DNA from 4 places in the Pseudomonas acericola genome. Region 3 is predicted to be linked to each of the others. Evidence: predicted binding sites of a transcription regulator. Region 3 holds the regulator's gene; each other region holds the start of a gene.
What was found. The regulator sigma-54, encoded in region 3, starts transcription at its own class of promoters, with help from an activator protein. The targets are predictions, from matches to a motif close to ANTGGCATNNANNTTGCTNT.
Positions count from the first base shown of each region.

Region 1: glnA (glutamate--ammonia ligase) is a predicted target of sigma-54. The motif match lies at 1,214-1,233, and genes of this name have one in related genera.
Region 2: ACU688_RS03330 (flagellar hook-length control protein FliK) is a predicted target of sigma-54. The motif match lies at 1,843-1,862, and genes of this name have one in related genera.
Region 4: flgB (flagellar basal body rod protein FlgB) is a predicted target of sigma-54. The motif match lies at 1,809-1,828, and genes of this name have one in related genera.

Region 1 is NZ_JBRFJB010000007.1:55,833-58,901, reverse strand. It holds gene thiI (tRNA uracil 4-sulfurtransferase ThiI) at 1-999, opposite strand, end outside; gene glnA (glutamate--ammonia ligase) at 1,334-2,740, shown strand.
Region 2 is NZ_JBRFJB010000001.1:718,065-721,133, forward strand. It holds gene ACU688_RS03320 (ATP-binding SpoIIE family protein phosphatase) at 1-1,320, shown strand, start outside; gene ACU688_RS03325 (Hpt domain-containing protein) at 1,351-1,698, shown strand; gene ACU688_RS03330 (flagellar hook-length control protein FliK) at 1,911-3,069, shown strand, end outside.
Region 3 is NZ_JBRFJB010000002.1:198,322-201,390, forward strand. It holds gene hpf (ribosome hibernation-promoting factor, HPF/YfiA family) at 1-245, opposite strand, end outside; gene ACU688_RS06915 (RNA polymerase factor sigma-54) at 321-1,814, opposite strand; gene lptB (LPS export ABC transporter ATP-binding protein) at 2,000-2,725, opposite strand; gene lptA (lipopolysaccharide transport periplasmic protein LptA) at 2,725-3,069, opposite strand, start outside.
Region 4 is NZ_JBRFJB010000001.1:399,769-402,837, reverse strand. It holds gene flgE (flagellar hook protein FlgE) at 1-144, opposite strand, end outside; gene flgD (flagellar hook assembly protein FlgD) at 176-895, opposite strand; gene flgC (flagellar basal body rod protein FlgC) at 912-1,355, opposite strand; gene flgB (flagellar basal body rod protein FlgB) at 1,359-1,766, opposite strand; gene cheR (protein-glutamate O-methyltransferase CheR) at 2,110-2,937, opposite strand; gene ACU688_RS01865 (chemotaxis protein CheV) at 2,980-3,069, opposite strand, start outside.

The DNA.
Region 1 (3,069 bases), on a different contig from region 3:
AATTTCTTCGGCCAGGTCGATGATGTCCTGCTTGTGGCTGGCGATCAGCGGGCGCAAGACCAGCTTCTCGGTGACGCAATCGATCAGCGACAGGTTCGGCAGCGTTTGGCTGGAAACCTGGGAGATGGCTTCACCGGTCACCAGGGCGTCGATCTGCAGTTGCTCGGCGATCCGCGACGCAGCGCGCAACATCATACGCTTCAATACCACGCCCATATGACTGTTATCGACTTTACCGAGAATTTCTCCCAGCACTTCCTCAAACGGCACGCTTACAAATAGCACGCGTTGGGAGCTGCCGTACTTCTTCCAGATAAAGTGCGCGACTTCCATCACGCCCAATTCGTGTGCACGCCCGCCCAGGTTAAAGAAGCAGAAGTGGCTCATCAGGCCGCGCCGCATGATCTGGTAGGCCGCCACCGTGGAATCGAAACCGCCAGACATCAACACCAGGGTCTGTTCCAGGGCGCCCAGCGGGTAGCCGCCGATGCTGTTGTGCTGGCTGTGGATGACAAACAACCGTTGGTCGCGAATTTCCATGCGCACTTCAATTTGCGGCGCTTTCAGGGAAATTCCGGCGGCGCCGCACTCGCGACGCAGCTTGCTGCCGACGTATTTCTCGACGTCCATGGAGCTGAAGGTGTGCTTGCCGGCGCGCTTGCAACGCACCGAAAAGATCTTGCCTTCGATCTCGCTGCCGAAGTGCTGTTTGCACTTCTCGGTGATGTCGTCGAAGTCGCCCAGCGGGTACTCATCCACCTGCAGGAAATGCGCGATGCCCGGCATGCAGCTCAGGCGCTCGGTCATGTCCTTCAAGGCTTTGGCGTCGGTGATGCGGGTTTCCAGTTCGAGGTTGTCCCACACGCCGTTCACCACCACAGCCGGGTCCAGGTCACGGAGCACGGCACGGATGTTCTTGGCCAACTGACGGATGAAACGCGTCCGTACCGGTCGGCTCTTGATGGTGATCTCGGGGAAGACTTTAACGATTAATTTCATGGAAACAGCGCGCGCCGGGCCTGCTGAAAAAGGGGGGCGCGGATTATAGCGGAAATCGCTCAAGGTTTAACCAGTTAATATGCATCGGACTACGCACGCACTAAAGCAGTGCATTTTCAGGCGCTTGCGCCACATTGCGGTGCGCCATTTTCGGGCTTTTGTCGCATTGCACCTTTATAGGGGCGTTTTTGGACCAAAAAACCCATGTTGGCGCACTGGCATGCAATTTGCTCTCTTGTGAGGCAGGTTGCCATGGCGGACTATCCGCGCCGGCATCACCCACATTCTAAGGGCTAACTCCACTACCCCAGCCCGAAGCCACCCGGAGGACACTATGTCGAAGTCGGTTCAACTCATCAAAGATCATGACGTTAAATGGATTGATCTGCGCTTCACGGACACCAAAGGCACGCAGCACCACGTGACCATGCCGGCTCGTGACGCGCTGGAAGACGACTTCTTCGAAGTCGGCAAGATGTTCGACGGTTCCTCCATCGCTGGCTGGAAAGGCATCGAAGCCTCCGACATGATCCTGCTGCCGGACGACGACTCCGCCGTTCTGGACCCGTTCACCGAAGAGCCGACCCTGATCCTGGTCTGCGACATCATCGAACCTTCGACCATGCAAGGCTACGACCGCGACCCGCGCGCCATCGCCCACCGTGCCGAGGAATACCTGAAGACCACCGGTATCGGTGACACCGTCTTCTGCGGTCCAGAGCCTGAGTTCTTCATCTTCGACGAAGTGAAGTTCAAGTCCGACATCTCCGGTTCGATGTTCAAGATCTTCTCCGAGCAAGGCTCGTGGATGTCCGACCAAGACATCGAAGGCGGCAACAAAGGCCACCGTCCAGGCGTCAAAGGCGGCTACTTCCCAGTGCCTCCGTTCGACCACGACCACGAAATCCGTACCTCCATGTGCAACGCACTGGAAGAAATGGGCCAAGTCGTTGAAGTTCACCACCACGAAGTGGCAACTGCCGGCCAGAACGAAATCGGCGTCAAGTTCAACACCCTGGTGAAGAAAGCTGACGAAGTTCAGACCCTGAAATACGTTGTCCACAACGTTGCTGACGCCTACGGCCGCACCGCGACCTTCATGCCGAAGCCGCTGTACGGCGATAACGGTTCGGGTATGCACGTTCACATGTCCATCGCCAAAGATGGCAAGAACACCTTCGCAGGCGAAGGCTATGCCGGCCTGTCGGAAACTGCCCTGTACTTCATCGGCGGTATCATCAAGCACGGTAAGGCCCTGAACGGCTTCACCAACCCGGCGACCAACTCCTACAAGCGTCTGGTACCAGGTTTCGAAGCACCGGTCATGCTGGCCTACTCGGCCCGTAACCGTTCCGCCTCGATCCGTATTCCTTACGTGAACAGCCCGCGTGGCCGCCGTATCGAAGCACGTTTCCCGGACCCGGCTGCCAACCCGTACCTGGCTTTCGCCGCCCTGCTGATGGCTGGCCTGGACGGCATCCAGAACAAGATCCACCCAGGCGACGCCGCCGACAAAAACTTGTACGACCTGCCGCCTGAAGAGGCCAAAGAGATCCCACAAGTGTGCGGCAGCCTGAAAGAAGCCCTGGAAGAGCTGGACAAGGGCCGTGCGTTCCTGACCAAAGGCGGCGTGTTCAGCGACGACTTTATCGATGCCTACATCGCCCTGAAAAGCGAAGAAGAAATCAAGGTCCGCACCTTCGTACACCCACTGGAATACGAGCTGTACTACAGCTGCTGATCCGGTAGCGCTGCTTAACGTGGCGTGACAAAAAAGGCCTCCTTCGGGAGGTCTTTTTTTTTGCCCAACATTTGTAGTCATACGCCAACCACAATGTGGGAGCTGGCTTGCCTGCTCCCACATTTGAACAGAGTGCATTCAGACACTCATTTGCAGGCTTCCTGAACAAGCTTCACAAAACCGCACTATATTGGTGCGACAGGCTGCACCCTTCCCACCTGCCAGCCCATTTTGGTTCGAAACTTCCCGAGCAAGCTGGCAGAACGCCACAGATTCGCGCCCTAAACCCCCATTCCAGGGCATTTACGCTTCTTTTCGGAGCCTTGGTT
Region 2 (3,069 bases), on a different contig from region 3:
CAGGCCACGGTGTTGCAACAGCGCAACCTGATCGCCCGGCACCACGACTACCTGCTGCATGAGCAACGGGTGGCCAAGGCGGTATTCGACAAGGTGGCGCATTCGGGCTGTATCAACGCCGCGCCGAATATCCGCTACCTGCAATCGCCCTATGCGCTGTTCAACGGTGACCTGTTGCTGGCGGCCTATACGCCGTCGGGCGATATGCATGTGCTGCTGGGCGACTTCACCGGCCACGGCTTGCCGGCGGCGGTGGGCGCCATGCCCCTGGCGGAAGTGTTCTACGGCATGACCGCCAAGGGTTACGGCCTGGCCCAGATCCTGCGGGAGATGAACATCAAGCTCAAACGCATCCTGCCGGTGGACATGTTCTGCTGCGCCACCCTGTTGTGCCTGAGCACCCAGCGCCGCGTGGTGGAAGTGTGGAACGGCGGCATGCCCGAAGGCTATGTGCATGAAGTCGCCAGCGGCAAGCGCACGGCACTGGTGCCGCGGCATTTGCCGTTGGGCGTGCTGTCGGCCGAAGCCTTCGATGACTGCACCGAGGTGTGGCCGATGGCCCTCGGTGACCGGGTGTTTTTACTCTCCGATGGCGTGCTCGACACGGCGGACAGCAATGATCAGCTGTTTGGCGTCGAGCGCCTGCATCAGGTATTTGCCGCCAACCGCGAGCCCGACCTTTTGTTTGCCGAGATCGAGCAAGCCCTGGCCGGGTTTCGCGGTGAAGCGCGCGATGACGTGAGCATGGTGGAAATCACCCTGCAAGCCGGGCAATCCCTGCGCGCGACCGGGCCGCTGTATACCGACAGCAGCCAGTCGTGCCCGCTGGATTGGTCGGTGAGTTTCGAGTTCCGTGCCGAGACCCTCAAGCGCTACAACCCGTTGCCGTACTTGCTGCAACTGCTGCTGGAAATCCACGGCCTGCGCGAGTGCAGCGGGGCGTTGTACAGCGTGATGGCCGAGCTGTATTCCAATGCCCTGGAGCACGGCGTGCTGGGCCTGGACTCGCGGCTCAAGCGCGATGTGCACGGCTTTGCCGACTACTATCGCCAGCGCAACGAGCGCTTGGCGCAGTTGAGCAGCGGTTATGTGCGCGTGCATGTGCAAGTGGTGCCGACGGCGACGGGCGGGCAGATGTCCTTGCGCATCGAAGACAGCGGCGCCGGCTTTGACGTAGAGCAGGTGCTGGCACGGCCGCTGGAGGTTGATCGCTTGTCGGGCCGGGGGCTGAACCTGGTGCGTCAATTGAGCGGCGATGTGCACTGGTCCGATGGCGGGCGGAGCGTCTGCGTGGAGTTTTCGTGGCCGGCTCAGGCATAATCCGCCGATTCTTGATCAAGGAGCGAACAAGTGGCTGAGATTCATCTGGACCCCGACGTGTTATCGGGTTTGCAGGAAGTGATGGAAGGTGAATATCCAAGGTTGCTGGATACCTTCCTCGACGATTCGCAAAAGCGCGTCGAAGCGCTGCGCAAGGCCCGGGATGACGCCAAGGCGCTCGGGCGCATCGCCCACAGCTTCAAGGGCAGCAGCGGCAACCTGGGCGCGGTGCGGTTGGCGCAGTTGTGCCAGCGGTTGGAGGCGGAGTCGGCGCAAGCGCCTGGCGCTGATCTGGGTGAGCTGGTGGATCAGATCGATCATGAGTTCGCGCTGGTGCGGCCGCTGTACGAATCGGAGCGCCAGCGTTTCCAATTCTGACCGCGCATCGGTGCTCTTCTGTGGGAGCTGGCTTGCCTGCGATAGCATCACCTCAGTATTGCTGGTACACCGAGGTGTCTGCATCGCAGGCAAGCCAGCTCCCACAGAAAAGCCAGCTCCTACATTTCTAGCCGCGCTCGGCAACCTGGCCCGACTCTTGCTCTATCTCCCGATACTGCATCCCCGACCCCATGCAGTGGAGACCTTTATCTATGCCAGTCGCCCCGAATTCACTTCTCCAGGCTACCCCGGCGGCCAAGCCGCAAGCGCCCGCTGCCAACCCCCCGGGAGCGGCCGTGGAGCCACGTGACAAGGGCGCCGGCTTCGCCCAGGTGTTCGCCAGCCAGGGGTCAAAACCGGTGGTAAAGGCCGACGACGCGCCGTCAAAAACCACACGCGACAAGCCTGCTGACGCTAGCGCCAAGCCAGCGGACAACAGTGACAAGCCTGCCGCCAGCAAGCCAGCGGTTGCCGATAGCGGCAATCCTTTGCCTGCCAAGCCGCCCACCAAGTCCGACGACAGCACCAGCACGGATGACGACAAACCTGTCGACCCGGCCCTGGCGCAGCAGCCCCCGGTTGATCCGGTAGTCGACCCGGCCTTGGTCGCGGCGGTTACGCCGGCGGTTGCGGTGCCGGTGCAAGCTCCGGCGGTTGCTGATGACAGCAAGCCTGCCCCCGTGGTCGCCGCGCCGCTGGCAGTGACCGATGAGGTCAAGCCACCCGCCTTCGACCCCGAGGCAGATCCCCTGGATTCCATGCCGGCCGTGCGCCTGGCGATGGAGCAGGGCGGCCACGTCTCCGCCAGCAGCCAGGCGCCGCAGAAACCTGCGCCGAACCTTGATCAACCCACCGCTGCGCAGAACTTCACGGCTGGCCTGGCCAATATGGTCGACCAGCAAGCCGCCAAGGACAGCACTGACCAGGGCGGCGACAAGGCCTTCGGCAGCCTGATCGAAGACGGTCTCAAGGACTTGAAGGGCGCCAGCAGCGACACCCGTGTCGACGACTTCGCCAACCGCCTGGCTGCATTGACCCAGGCCGCCACGCCAAAAACCGCGAATGCCTTGCCGCCGGTGACCAACGCGCCGCTGGCCATGCATCAGAGCGGCTGGACCGAAGAAGTGGTCAACCGCGTGATGTACCTGTCCAGCGCCAACCTCAAGTCCGCAGAGATCCAGTTGCAACCAGCGGAATTGGGGCGCCTGGATATCAAAGTCAATATGACGGCGGACCAGCAAGCCCAGGTCAGCTTCATGAGCGGCCATGCCGTGGTGCGTGAGGCACTGGAAAGCCAGTCCGGGCGCCTGCGTGAGATGTTTGCCCAGCAGGGCATGGGGCAGGTGGACGTGAACGTGTCGGACCAGTCCC
Region 3 (3,069 bases):
TCCAGCTTGTCGGTCAGGTCGTCAATGGCGGCATACATATCTGAATGCTCGGCATTGGCGACTACTTCCCCGCCGGGTATACGCAAGGTGGCTTCGATTTTCTGCTTCAGCTTTTCGACAGTCATGATGACTTGCACATTGGTGATTTTGTCGAAATGCCCCTCAATTCTTTTGAGTTTTTCGCCGATATAGGCGCGCAGCGGTTCGGTCACTTCCAGTTGGTGTCCACTGATGTTGACTTGCATACAGCTTCTCCTTCGTTGCCAGTGCATAAAGCGGCAGGCAAAAGCGCCTGCCACTGGAACGCTGTGGCCCGCCCGTCACATCAAACGCTTACGCTCGCTGGAAGGCGCGATCCCGAGGGACTCGCGGTACTTGGCGACGGTTCGACGGGCGACCTGAATGCCTTGTGCCTCCAGTAAACCAGCGATCTTACTGTCACTCAATGGCTTTTTCTGATTTTCCGCGGCAACCAGTTTTTTGATGATCGCGCGGATCGCCGTGGACGAGCATTCGCCGCCTTCGGAGGTGCTGACGTGGCTGGAGAAAAAGTATTTCAGCTCATAAATACCCCGTGGGGTATGCATGAATTTTTGCGTGGTCACCCGTGAAATCGTCGACTCGTGCATGCCGACCGCTTCGGCGATGTCATGCAGCACCAACGGTTTCATCGCTTCGTCGCCGTACTCCAGGAAGCCGCGCTGGTGCTCGACGATCTGTGTGGCGACTTTCATCAGGGTTTCGTTGCGGCTTTGCAGGCTCTTGATGAACCAGCGGGCTTCTTGCAACTGGTTGCGCATGAAGGTGTTGTCGGCGCTGGTGTCGGCACGGCGCACAAAGCCCGCGTATTGCGGGTTGACTCGCAGGCGTGGCACCGATTCCTGGTTCAACTCCACCAACCAACGCTCGTTGTCCTTGCGCACGATCACGTCAGGGACCACGTATTCAGCTTCGCTGGACTCGATCTGCGAGCCTGGGCGCGGGTTGAGGCTCTGCACCAGCTCGATGACCTGGCGCAGGTCGTCTTCCTTGAGCTTCATGCGGCGCATCAGCTGGCTGTAGTCGCGGCTGCCCAGCAGGTCGATGTAGTCAGTGACCAGGCGCTGGGCTTCGGCGAGCCAAGGGGTCTTGGCGGGCAGTTGGCGCAATTGCAGCAGCAGGCATTCGCTGAGGGTGCGGGCGCCGATACCGGCGGGTTCGAACTGTTGGATACGGTGCAGGACGGCTTCGATCTCGTCCAGTTCGATGTCCAGTTCCGGGTCGAACGCTTCGAGGATCTCCTCAAGCGTCTCGTCCAGGTAGCCCTGGTTGTTGATGCAATCGATCAGGGTCACGGCGATCAGGCGATCGGTGTCCGACATCGGCGCGAGGTTCAGTTGCCATAGCAGATGGCTCTGCAGGCTCTCGCCGGCGGAGGTGCGGGTGGTGAAGTCCCACTCGTCGTCATCGTTGCTGGGCAGGCTGCTGGCGCTGGTCTGGTAGACGTCTTCCCAGGCGGTGTCCACGGGAAGTTCGTTGGGAATGCGTTCGTTCCATTCGCCTTCTTCCAGGTTGTCCACCGTTGGGGCGGTTTCCTGGTAGGAGGGTTCCTGCACGTCGGAGTTGGGTTTTTGCTCGATGTTGTCGGCCAGCGGGTCTGCATTATCGAAGTCGTCGCCTTCTTCCTGGCGTTCGAGCATCGGATTGGACTCCAGGGCCTCCTGGATTTCCTGTTGCAGGTCCAGGGTCGACAATTGGAGCAGGCGGATGGCCTGTTGCAGCTGCGGTGTCATCGTCAGCTGCTGGCCCATTCTCAGGACTAGCGATGGTTTCATGGCAGGGGCTTAACACCTTATTCGCCGGCGCAATGCGCCATCCACGACAGGGCGCGTGAGCGCCAAACATAAGCAAATTATATGCCTGATATCGCGGGCTTTGCCTAGAGCGCGGTAACAATAAAAATCCAGAGGTTCCTATTGATTCCCGCGCACCTCGGCAAACAGCCGTGACACCACGGTGTTTACAGGCGGAACTCGTGACCCAGGTACACTTCCTTCACCAGTTCGTTGGCGAGGATAGTGGCTGAATCGCCTTCAGCGATCAGTTGGCCATCGTTGACGATATACGCGGTTTCGCAGATATCGAGGGTTTCACGCACGTTGTGGTCGGTGATCAGTACGCCGATGCCCTTCGCCTTGAGGTGATGGATGATCTGCTTGATATCGCCAACCGAGATCGGGTCGACGCCGGCAAACGGTTCGTCCAGCAGGATGAACTTCGGCGCGGTGGCCAAGGCGCGGGCGATTTCCACACGGCGACGTTCACCACCTGACAAACTCATGCCGAGGTTGTCGCGAATGTGGTTGATGTGGAATTCCTGCAGCAGGCTTTCCAGCTCCTTGCGACGGCCGTCACGGTCGAGTTCCTTGCGGGTCTCGAGGATCGCCATGATGTTGTCGGCTACCGACAGTTTGCGGAAGATCGACGCTTCCTGTGGAAGATAGCCGATACCAGCCCGTGCACGACCGTGCATCGGCTGGTGGCTCACGTCCAGGTCGTCGATCAGTACGCGACCCTGATCCGCCTGGACCAGGCCGACGATCATGTAGAAGCAGGTCGTCTTGCCGGCGCCGTTGGGGCCGAGCAAACCGACGATCTGGCCGCTGTCGATCGACAGGCTGACGTCACGCACGACCTGACGGCTTTTGTAGGCCTTGGCCAGATGCTGGGCTTTCAGGGTTGCCATTACTCGGCCTTCTTCTTCGGCTGGATAACCATGTCGATACGCGGACGCGGTGCGGTCACCTTGGTGCCATTGGCGCGGCCGGCGTTGGCGATCTGCTTCACGGTGTCGTAGGTGATTTTCTCGCCTTCCGTGGAGTTGCCGTCCGGGCTGAGCACCTTGGCCTGGTCGATCAGGACAATGCGGTTCTGCTGGGCGTGGTACTGGATCGTCTTGCCGTAGCCCTTCATCGGGCCGGTATCGGTAGGCGACTGCTTCTGTTCGAAGTAAGCCAGGTTGCCCACCGAGGTCACCACGTCAATGTCGCCATTGGGGGTGCGGGTCAGGGTCACCGTGTTGCCGGTGAT
Region 4 (3,069 bases), on a different contig from region 3:
GAGCTTGGACGCCGCGTAGATGTCCGCGAATTCCGCACGGGACGATTTGAAGCCAGTGGTCGCGACGTTGGCGATGTTGTTGCCGGTCACGTCCAGTTGTTTGTTGGCCGCATAGAGGCCGCTAAGGCCGATGTTAAAAGACATGTTTCTCTCCCTCTGCCGTATTTAGCCGGCTCTATGTACCGATAGTCTGAATTTGCGACAGCTTGACGCTGCCCATGCCGCCTGCAAGGTTCAGCAGCATTTCGCCGCCGGTCTTGCTCAAGGTCACGCTGGTGACCGTTGCTGGCAGCGACGTTGCCAGGGCGACTGCTTCGCCCTTGTCATTCTTGGTGGTGGCGGTAAAGGTGTAAGTGCCAGCAGCGGCGACCTCGCCTTTGTCGTTCTTGCCATCCCAGATAAAGTCGGCCGTGCCGGCGCTCTGTGCGCCCATATCGACGGTGCGTACCACATTGCCGTCTTTGTCGGTGATCTTCACCGAGACGTTGCCCACCGCCGAGGTGACTGCGACGGAACCAGTCATACTCTTGCTCGTATCCACCAGGGCCTTGTCGGTCTGGGTGATGATCGAACGCCCCACCAGCGACGACGCTTGCAACGCTTGCGACGAGCTGAAGTTGCTGGAGATCGCATTCACCGAGTCGTTCAGGGTGTTGATGCCTTCCAGGCTGCTGAATTGCGCCAGCTGGGCCACGAACGCGCCGTTGTCCTGGGGTGACAGCGGGTTCTGGTTCTTCAACTGCGTAACCAGCAGTTGCAGGAACGCATCCTTGCCCAGGGACTGGTTGCCCGTGGCGGCAGTGGCGGTGCTCGCCACATTGTTCGTAGCAGTCTTGACCTTGGAATTGAAAAGGTCCTGGACCGCCGTGTTGGTACTGGTATCAACAATGGCCATTATTTGGCGCCCCTTATCACTGACCCAGGGTCAGGACCTTCTGCATCATGGTTTTGGCGGTGTTCATCATTTCCGCGTTGGTCTGGAACGAACGGCTGGCGGAAATCATGTCGGCCATTTCCTCGACCACGTTGACGTTGGGGTAGTAGACATAACCCTTTTCGTTCGCGGCGGGATGGTTGGGCTCGTAGCGGGCTTCCAGGTTGCTCTGGTCTTCAACCACACCCAGCACCTGCACGCCGGAACCGGCATTGCCCTGGTCCTGGAACAGCGAATCGCTGCCACCGGCCTGGCCGCCCTGGAACATGGTGGCGAACACCGGGTGACGGGCGCGGTAGGTCTGGTCAATGCTCGACGACACGGTCTCGGCGTTGGCGATGTTACTGGCGACGGTGTTCAGACGCGTGGTCTGCGCGCTCATGCCACTACCGGCAATATTGAAAACACTGGACAGGGACATGGCTTACTCTCCACGCAGGGCTGACATCAGCCCTTTGAATTTGCTGTTGAGCAGGGTAAAGCTTGCCTGAAAGTTCACTGAGTTCTCGGCGTAGGCCGATTGCTCCAGCTGGGCGTCGACGGTGTTCTGGTCGATCGACGGCTGCATCGGCGTGCGATACAGCAGCGACTCATCCCCACTGCTCAGGCCTTGCGCTTCGATATGACGGTTGTTGGTCATGTTCAAGGCGAAGGTGCCGTTCTTGGTCTTGTCCTGCTGCGCAGCGAGCACGGCGGAGAAGTCCAGGTCCCGAGCCTTGTAGTTCGGGGTATCGGCGTTGGCAATGTTGTTGGCCAGGACTTCGGCACGCTGGGCGCGAAAGCCCAGGGCTTGTTCGTGGATACCGAGCGCTTTATCGAAGCTGATGCTCATGGCGGAAACCTTTAGGCTGACCTGCTGTTCGTTAACAGGGTTATAGCAAGGTGTGTGCCAGTTTATGCAGAGCCCGTATTTAAAGGGTTTGAGGGCAGGTTGCCGATGGCAATGCCAGAAAAGCGGCAAGCGGTTTCCGCGTAGCGCCAGTAAAGCGGCAATCCGCGTTGCCGCTATCAGGAGGATTGCCGCAAAACAAATGTGGGAGCGGGCTTATGTGGGAGCTGGCTTGCCTGCGATGCGGGCACCTCGGTTTTTCAGTTAGACCGAGGTGATGCTATCGCAGGCAAGCCAGCTCCTACAGAAGCCTGGCTCCCACATTTTTGGTCGAGTGAACCCGGACTTACTTGGCCTGGTAGATGATCCCAGGACTGCACTGCACCATCTGGTAATGATCCGGCAAACCGTTCAGCGCTTCGGAAGCACCGAGGAACAGATAGCCGCCCCGCTTGAGCGTGCCGTGGATGCGCAACAGGATGTCTTTCTTCACTTCGGCCGAGAAGTAGATCAGCACGTTGCGGCAGAACACCATGTCGAACTTGCCCAGGCTGGCGTAGCTGTCGAGCAGGTTGAACGAGCGAAACTCCACGCGGCTCTTGATCGGCGCCTTGACCGCCCAACGCCCTGCCCCTTTCGGGTCAAAGTAACGTTGCAGGCGCTCCTGGGACAAACCCCGGCCCAAGGCCAGGCTGTCGTACTCGCCGGTCTTGCAGTTGGTGAGCATGGTGCCGGACAGGTCGGTGGCAACAATCTGCGCACCGGCCTTCAGTTGGCCCATGTTGGTCCGCTCGAACTCGTCGATGGACATCGAGATCGAATACGGCTCCTGCCCCGAGGAGCAGGCCGCCGACCAGATGCGCAAGCGCTGGCCCGGGCTGGCCTTGATGGCTTCCGGCAGCACTTTGCTCTTGAGCACTTCAAACGGGTAGGTGTCACGAAACCACAGGGTTTCGTTGGTGGTCATGGCATCGACCACCATTTCCTTGAGCCCGCTGCGCGGCTGCCCCTGGATACGTTGAACCAGCTCGCCCAACGACTTGATGCCCTGCTGTTCCATCAGCTTGTTGAGACGGCTGGATACCAGGTACTGCTTGTTTTCACCGAGCAATATGCCACAGGCTTTTTCCAGGAAGACCCGGAACTGTTCGAAATCCAAATTACCCGTAGACAATGATACCGCCTCTTAAATCGTGTGACCGCCAGGGGAAATCCCCTAGCCGTGATCTGCTGCCTTGATCCGGTCAACAACCCGGTTTGCCAGGTCATCCGGGCGGAATTTGGCCAGGAAGTCATCGGCACCGAC